3 regions of the Burkholderia sp. MR1-5-21 genome follow, and region 1 is predicted to be linked to each of the others. Evidence: predicted binding sites of a transcription regulator. Region 1 holds the regulator's gene; each other region holds the start of a gene.
The links. The regulator HrcA, encoded in region 1, represses chaperone genes, less so after heat shock. The targets are predictions, from matches to a motif close to TTAGCACTCNNNNNNNNNGAGTGCTAA.

Region 2: a site for HrcA is predicted at 1,020-1,046, ahead of rpoH (RNA polymerase sigma factor RpoH). Genes of this name have one in related genera too.
Region 3: a site for HrcA is predicted at 1,165-1,191, ahead of groES (co-chaperone GroES). Genes of this name have one in related genera too.

What each region holds. Positions count from the first base shown of each region.
Region 1 covers NZ_JBSAXD010000007.1:218,670-220,938, reverse strand. The annotation lists gene hemH (ferrochelatase) at 1-576, opposite strand, end outside; gene hrcA (heat-inducible transcriptional repressor HrcA) at 702-1,724, opposite strand; gene ACV229_RS12615 (NAD kinase) at 1,852-2,269, shown strand, end outside.
Region 2 covers NZ_JBSAXD010000009.1:188,394-190,662, forward strand. The annotation lists gene rpoH (RNA polymerase sigma factor RpoH) at 23-958, opposite strand; gene ACV229_RS15090 (acyloxyacyl hydrolase) at 1,320-1,889, shown strand; gene ACV229_RS15095 (nuclear transport factor 2 family protein) at 1,935-2,269, shown strand, end outside.
Region 3 covers NZ_JBSAXD010000021.1:65,748-68,016, reverse strand. The annotation lists gene groL (chaperonin GroEL) at 1-750, opposite strand, end outside; gene groES (co-chaperone GroES) at 798-1,091, opposite strand; gene ACV229_RS25935 (carbohydrate porin) at 1,843-2,269, shown strand, end outside.

The sequences.
Region 1 (2,269 bases):
GCGCACCTGCTCGGCGAGCGCGTGGATATACGCCGGATGGTCGGCGTATTGGCGCACGGTGCGGACTTCCGGCTGGTTGCGGACGCGCGCGAGCGCGGCGAACGCGGCGTCGAACGCCGTCGCGGTCGTCGACGCCGAGTATTGCGGATACATCGGCATCAGCAGCACCCGCTCGACGCCCGCGCGCTTCAGTTGCGCGAGCACCTGCGGAATGCTCGGGCTGCCGTAGCGCATCGCGTAATCGACGAGCACGTGGTAGCCGTTCGACGCGAGCAGGTGCCGCACGCCTTCGACCTGGCGCTCGGTGTGCACGCGCAGCGGCGAGCCTTCGGGCATCCAGACGGCCGCGTACTTCTTCGCGGACGCGCGGCCGTGCAGCGGCAGGATGACCGTGCGCAGCAGGATCTGCCAGACCGCCTGCGGGATTTCGACGACGCGGGGATCGGACAGGAATTCGGCGAGGTAGCGCCGGACCGCGCGCGGCGTCGGCGCGTCGGGCGTGCCGAGATTGATCAGCAGCACCGCGATGCGATGGGCGGCGGCGACGCTCGATGGCGGCTCAAGATCGAAGCGCATAAAGAGAACGTGCTCGGGGCACGGAACCGGACGGCTTTCAATTATAGCGGGCCGTCCCGGCCGGGGTAGCTGGCCGTTCGGCCGATTGCGGCGCGCACCGCGCCGCGTCAAGATGGCTGGACCGGTTATTGCTGGCTGAGCGTCAGCGACAGCAGCCGCGCGGTGATGTCGACGATCGGGATCACCCGGTTGTACGCCATGCGGGTCGGTCCGATCACGCCGAGCGTGCCGACGATCTTGCCGTTGACCTCGTAAGGCGCGGTGACGACGCTCATTTCCTCGATCGGCACGAGCGTCGATTCGCCGCCGATGAAGATCTGCACGCCCTGGGCGTGGCTCGACACGTCGAGCAATTGCAGGAGGCCCGTCTTGTGGTCGAACACGTCGAACAGCTTGCGCAGCCGCGCCATGTCGGACGACAGGTCCGCCACCTCGAGCAGGTTGCGTTCGCCGGAAATGAGCACCGTGTCTTCCGTATCCGGCACCTCGGTGCTCGCGGTCACGGCCGCATGCATCAGCGCGGTCATGTCGCCGCGCAGCTGGTCGATCTCGTCGCGCAGGCGGCGCCGCACCTCGTCGAACGACAGGCCGGCGAAATGCGCGTTGATGTAGTTGGACGCCTCGGTCAGCTGCGACGGCGAGTAGTCGCGCGGGGTCGCGAGCATCCGGTTCTGCACGTCGCCCTCGGGGGTGACGATGATCAGCAGGATGCGCTTGTCGGACAGGCGCATGAACTCGATCTGCTTGAACACGTGGCTGCGGCGCGGCGTCAGCACGACGCCGGCGAACTGCGACAGGTTCGACAGCACGCTCGCCGCGGCCGCGACCACCTTCTGCTGCGGCTCGCCGGCCTGCAGCGTGGTCTGCACCTGGCGGGTGACCGCATCGGCGTCGATCGGCGCATCGACCGTCAGCATCGTGTCGACGAACAGCCGATAGCCGCGCGGGGTCGGCACGCGGCCGGCCGACGTGTGCGGGCTCGAGACGAGGCCGAGCTCCTCCAGGTCGGACATCACGTTGCGGATCGTCGCCGGGCTCAGCTCGAGCCCGGAATAACGGGACAACGTGCGCGATCCGACCGGCTGACCGTCGGCGATATACCGTTCGATCAGGGTTTTCAGGAGGGTTCGTGCGCGAGGATCTAGCATGGTGGAAAATTTTAGCGCAACCGCGCGACTGCGGCGAGTGGCCGCGGACAGTGCCCGAACGGGCCTTCCGCAGCGCCCGGCGCCGCGGACGGTTCTTTTCGTCAACGAGCTATGGTGTAATGCCGCCATGAAAACCGGTAATCAGTTCCATACTGTCGCGCTCGTCGGCCGGAGCAACACGCCCGGCATCGCCGAGCCGCTCGCCACGCTGGCAGACTGCCTCGCGAAGCAGGGTTTCGAGGTGGTCTTCGAAGCCGACACGGCGCGCGAGTTCGGCATCGCCGGCTACCCGGCGCTCACCCCGGCCGAAATCGGGGCGCGTGCCGACGTGGCGGTCGTGCTCGGCGGCGACGGCACGATGCTCGGCATCGGCCGGCAGCTCGCGCCGTACAAGACGCCGCTGATCGGGATCAACCACGGGCGGCTCGGCTTCGTCACGGACATCGCGGCGGCCGACATGCAGGCGCGCGTCCCGGTGATGCTGTCCGGCAAGTTCGAGCGCGAGGAACGGTCGCTGCTCGAGGCGCGGATCATGCGCGACGGCG
Region 2 (2,269 bases), on a different contig from region 1:
GCGATACTCTGAATCGGCTGATTTATGCGTACGCGGCGAGTGCCGTGCGCATTTTCTTCATTGCGCTCGCTTCGATCTGGCGGATGCGTTCCGCCGATACGCCGAACTCGGCGGCGAGGTCGTGCAGCGTCGAGCCGCCCGAGCCGTCGTCGTCGACGTGCAGCCAGCGCGCCTCGATGATGCGGCGGCTGCGCGCGTCGAGCGCGTCGAGCGCCTGCGCGATGCCGTCCGTCTGCAGCGTGTCGCGCTGACGCGCGGCGAGCACGGCGGTCGGCTCGTTGTGCGAATCGGCGAGATACGCGATCGGCGCATAGCTTTCCTCGCCGTCCTCGACCTGGCCCTCGAGCGCGATGTCGCCGCCCGACAGCCGCGTTTCCATCTCGGTCACTTCTTCGCGCTTGACGTTGAGTTCCTGCGCGAGGCCGTCGATCTCCTCGGGCGTCATCGCCTGCATGCCCTTCTTGTGGCTGCGCAGGTTGAAGAACAGCTTGCGCTGCGCCTTCGTCGTCGCGACCTTCACCATGCGCCAGTTGCGCAGGATGTATTCGTGGATCTCGGCCTTGATCCAGTGGATCGCATACGACACGAGACGCACGTTCTGCGCCGGATCGAAGCGCTTCACGGCCTTCATCAGGCCGATGTTGCCTTCCTGGATCAGGTCGCCGTGGGGCAGGCCGTAGCCGAGGTAGTTGCGCGCGATCGACACGACGAGCCGCAGGTGCGACAGCACGAGACGGCGGGCCGAGTCGAGGTTGTTCTGCTCGCGGAACTCGGTCGCGTACTGGCGTTCTTCCTCGGCCGTCAGCAACGGGATACGATTGACCGCCTGGATATAGGCGTCGATGTTGCCCAGCTGGCCCGGCAACATCGAATGGGTTGCGAGCGCCAGCGAGCCTGCCGATTCGGCCTTAGCAGACGCCGGGCTCAGGGTGTTCGGGAGGGTCAGAGCGTTGCTCACTTAAGAAAACTCCTTTGGAATCAGGGATGAACCCCGGACTCGGATGATTCCGCGGTCAATCTTAGCACTCCAGCCAACTGAGTGCTAATTCCTTAGAGAGGGCACGGGCTTTCAAGTTCCCGGTTTTCTATCGATCTTGCGATGTCGATAGTATTAGGCGTGACCGCTCGAACGCCAGCAAGTTCCGTAACTCGTTGTTTTTCCGAGGAATCAGTAGACGATTTCGATTTTTGTCGTTTGGGAAGCAAACCATTTCGCTACGCGATGCCGATCGGAAAAGTCCTTTACCATACCATTCTGTTCGCTCGTGCCAGGCCGCGCCGCGGCCGGTGCCATTCAACCCACAGAGTTGGAGTGTCAGATGAACAATAAGAAGAATGGTCGGCTGCGCGGCCGGCTTGCGATGCATGCGGTCCTGGCTGCGGCATTGCTTGGCGGGTCCGGAGCGGCGTTTGCGGATCGTTGGGGGATCCAGGCGGGCGGCGGGTTTTCCGATCGCCACGGGATCGACAAGGGCGACCTCGGCGTCGTCTGGGATCCGGGCTGGACGTGGTGGGAGGTCGGCGGCTGGCACTTCGCGTTCGTGATGGAAGGCCACGTCGGCTACTGGCATACGGGCGGCAACATCCACAGCAGCATCTGGGAAGTCGGCGGGACGCCGATGTTCCGCTTCATCAAGAGCGCGGGCGAGGTGCGACCGTTCGTCGAGGCCGGCGCGGGCGTGCGGCTGCTGTCCCATCCGACGATTGCGACCAATCTGTCGCTGTCGACCGCGTTCCAGTTCGTGGACGTGGTCGGCGTCGGCGCGCAGTTCGGAGAACGCCAACAGTATCAGGTCGGCTACCGTTTTCAACATGTGTCTAACGCGGGTATCAAAGAGCCGAATCCTGGTATAAATTTCCACCAGTTCTACGTGCAGTACAACTTCTGATCCGCACGCCCGCGCACGGCGTGCGCGTTGCCGAGGAGTCAGGCGATGGCGAAGGTGGTCGATGCGATCCGCGCGCTCGAGCGCGATCGGTTCCGTGCAATGGTGGACGGGGACGGCGAGGCGCTCGAGTCGTTGCTGTCGGACAAGGTGTTCTATGTCCACACCAACGGCAAACGGGAAACGAAGCAGCAGTTCATCGACGCCATTGCCGCCGGCCGCCGCCGCTATCGCCAGATCGAGATCCAGTCGCAGGACGTGCTGCCCGTCGGCGACGAGACCTGCATCGTCACCGGGCGCGCACTGATCGAGATGGAGACGAACAACGGCGGCCTCGTGTTTCCGATTGCGTACACGGCCGTGCAGACGCAGGAGCAGGGGCG
Region 3 (2,269 bases), on a different contig from region 1:
GATGATCAGCAGCGGACGGCCAGCCTTCGCGACTTGTTCGAGCACCGGCAGCAGATCGCGGATGTTCGACACCTTCTTGTCGTGCAGCAGCACGAACGGGTTGTCGAGGACGGCGACTTGCTTGTCCGGGTTGTTGATGAAGTACGGCGACAGGTAGCCGCGGTCGAATTGCATGCCTTCGACGACGTCCAGTTCGTCGGCGAGCGACTTGCCGTCTTCGACGGTGATCACGCCTTCCTTGCCGACCTTGTCCATCGCTTCAGCGATGCGATCGCCGATCGACGAGTCGCTGTTCGCCGAGATCGAGCCGACCTGCGCGATTTCCTTGTTCGTCGTGCACGGCTTGCTGATCTTCTTCAGCTCTTCGACTGCCGCTGCAACGGCCTTGTCGATGCCGCGCTTCAGGTCCATCGGGTTCATGCCCGATGCGACGTACTTCATGCCTTCGCGGACAATCGATTGCGCGAGGACGGTTGCCGTCGTCGTGCCGTCGCCTGCGTTGTCGCTGGTCTTGGAAGCCACTTCCTTGACCATTTGCGCGCCCATGTTCTGGAGCTTGTCCTTCAGCTCGATTTCCTTCGCGACCGACACACCGTCCTTGGTGACCGTCGGGCCGCCGAAGCTGCGCTCGAGCACCACGTTGCGGCCCTTCGGACCCAGCGTGACCTTCACTGCGTTGGCGAGAATGTTCACGCCTTCGACCATCTTCGAGCGGGCGGAATCGCCGAATACGACGTCTTTAGCTGCCATGTTCTAACTCCTTGAATTCTCTGAGAATGTGAACCGTAAGTGGACGCTTACTGGGCGTTGACCACGGCCATGATGTCTTCTTCGCGCATCACGAGCAGTTCCTGGCCCTCAACCTTGACGGTCTGGCCAGCGTACTTGCCGAACAGAACGCGATCGCCGACCTTCACGTCGAGGGCGATCAGTGCGCCCTTGTCGTCGCGCTTGCCCGGGCCGACTGCCAGGATTTCACCTTGATCCGGCTTTTCTGCTGCGGCTTCGGGGATCACGATGCCCGAGGCGGTCTTGGTTTCCTGATCCAGGCGCTTGACGATCACGCGATCGTGCAAAGGACGAAGGTTCATATTCACTCCTCTCTTGAATGAGATTGAAGAACGCTTAGGGAATCTGCCCGGCGGGATGCCCGGCAGAGAATTGTTAGCACTCTCGTGCAGCGAGTGCTAATTATATGGACGGGTTTTGACAAATTCAAGAAGTGGCAAAGCAGGTTTTTTCAGCGCGCCGACAGGCGTTCAAACCCGCGCTCGAATTCCAGCAATACTGTTTGAAAACATCCACTTGGGATTCGCAACCGGGCCCGCCGGCTCCCCCTTCGACCGCCCTGGCCGGCAATCATTCCCCGATAAAACACAGGGTAAGCACGAGGTCGCGGATCGGTTGGCACTCGTCCGAGGGGGTGCGCAATCATGCCGATTCCATCCGCCGATTGCCAGCCAGCGCTGACGAGGTCGCCACTCATCCGCCCCCCCACTCAACGCGCCGTCTCCGGCCGCCCCGCCCGGATGCATCGGCCCGCATCGAATCATACATTTGTATTACACCGATATTTACGTTTTCAATTCACGAAAACGCGTGTCAGGCCCTATCCGTAAGGACGGCCATTACATCCAGTAATTTGGATGCGAATCATTCTCGTTTACATTGACTTTATTATTCAACGCTCCTACGATGCGCCGCGTTGCGTTCATCTTCATGCCCTGGCCACCCGTCGCCGAGCGTTCGGAGAGCGCCGGAAAAGCAGGACTCCAGATCAAATAGCACCAGGGGAATGACATGAAGTTTGCATCGCCCGATCGGGACCGCGTTCGCTCGCGGATGCGGCCCGCCGCCCTCGCTGCCCGTGCGGCCGCTTTCGCGTGCGCGTCGCTCGTCAGCGTCGCCGCGTTTGCCGACACGCCCGTCGACGCGCAGCCGGAAGCGCCGGAAGCCGATCTCGCGATCCAGGCGAAGCCCACCAACATGTGGACGGGCATCTGGACCCGCCAGACCCTGCTCGGCGACATGGGCGGCATCCGGCCGTGGCTCGGCAAGTACGGCGCGACGCTGCTGATCACCGAGACCAGCGAATACCTCGCGAACCTGCGCGGCGGCCTGAACCGCGGCGGCACGTACGATGGCCTGACGACCGCCACGCTGTCGGTCGATACGCAGAAGGCGATCGGCCTGCCGGGCGGCACGTTCAACGTCAGCGCGCTGCAGATCCACGGCCGCAACCTGAGCCAGACCAACCTCGGCACGCTGA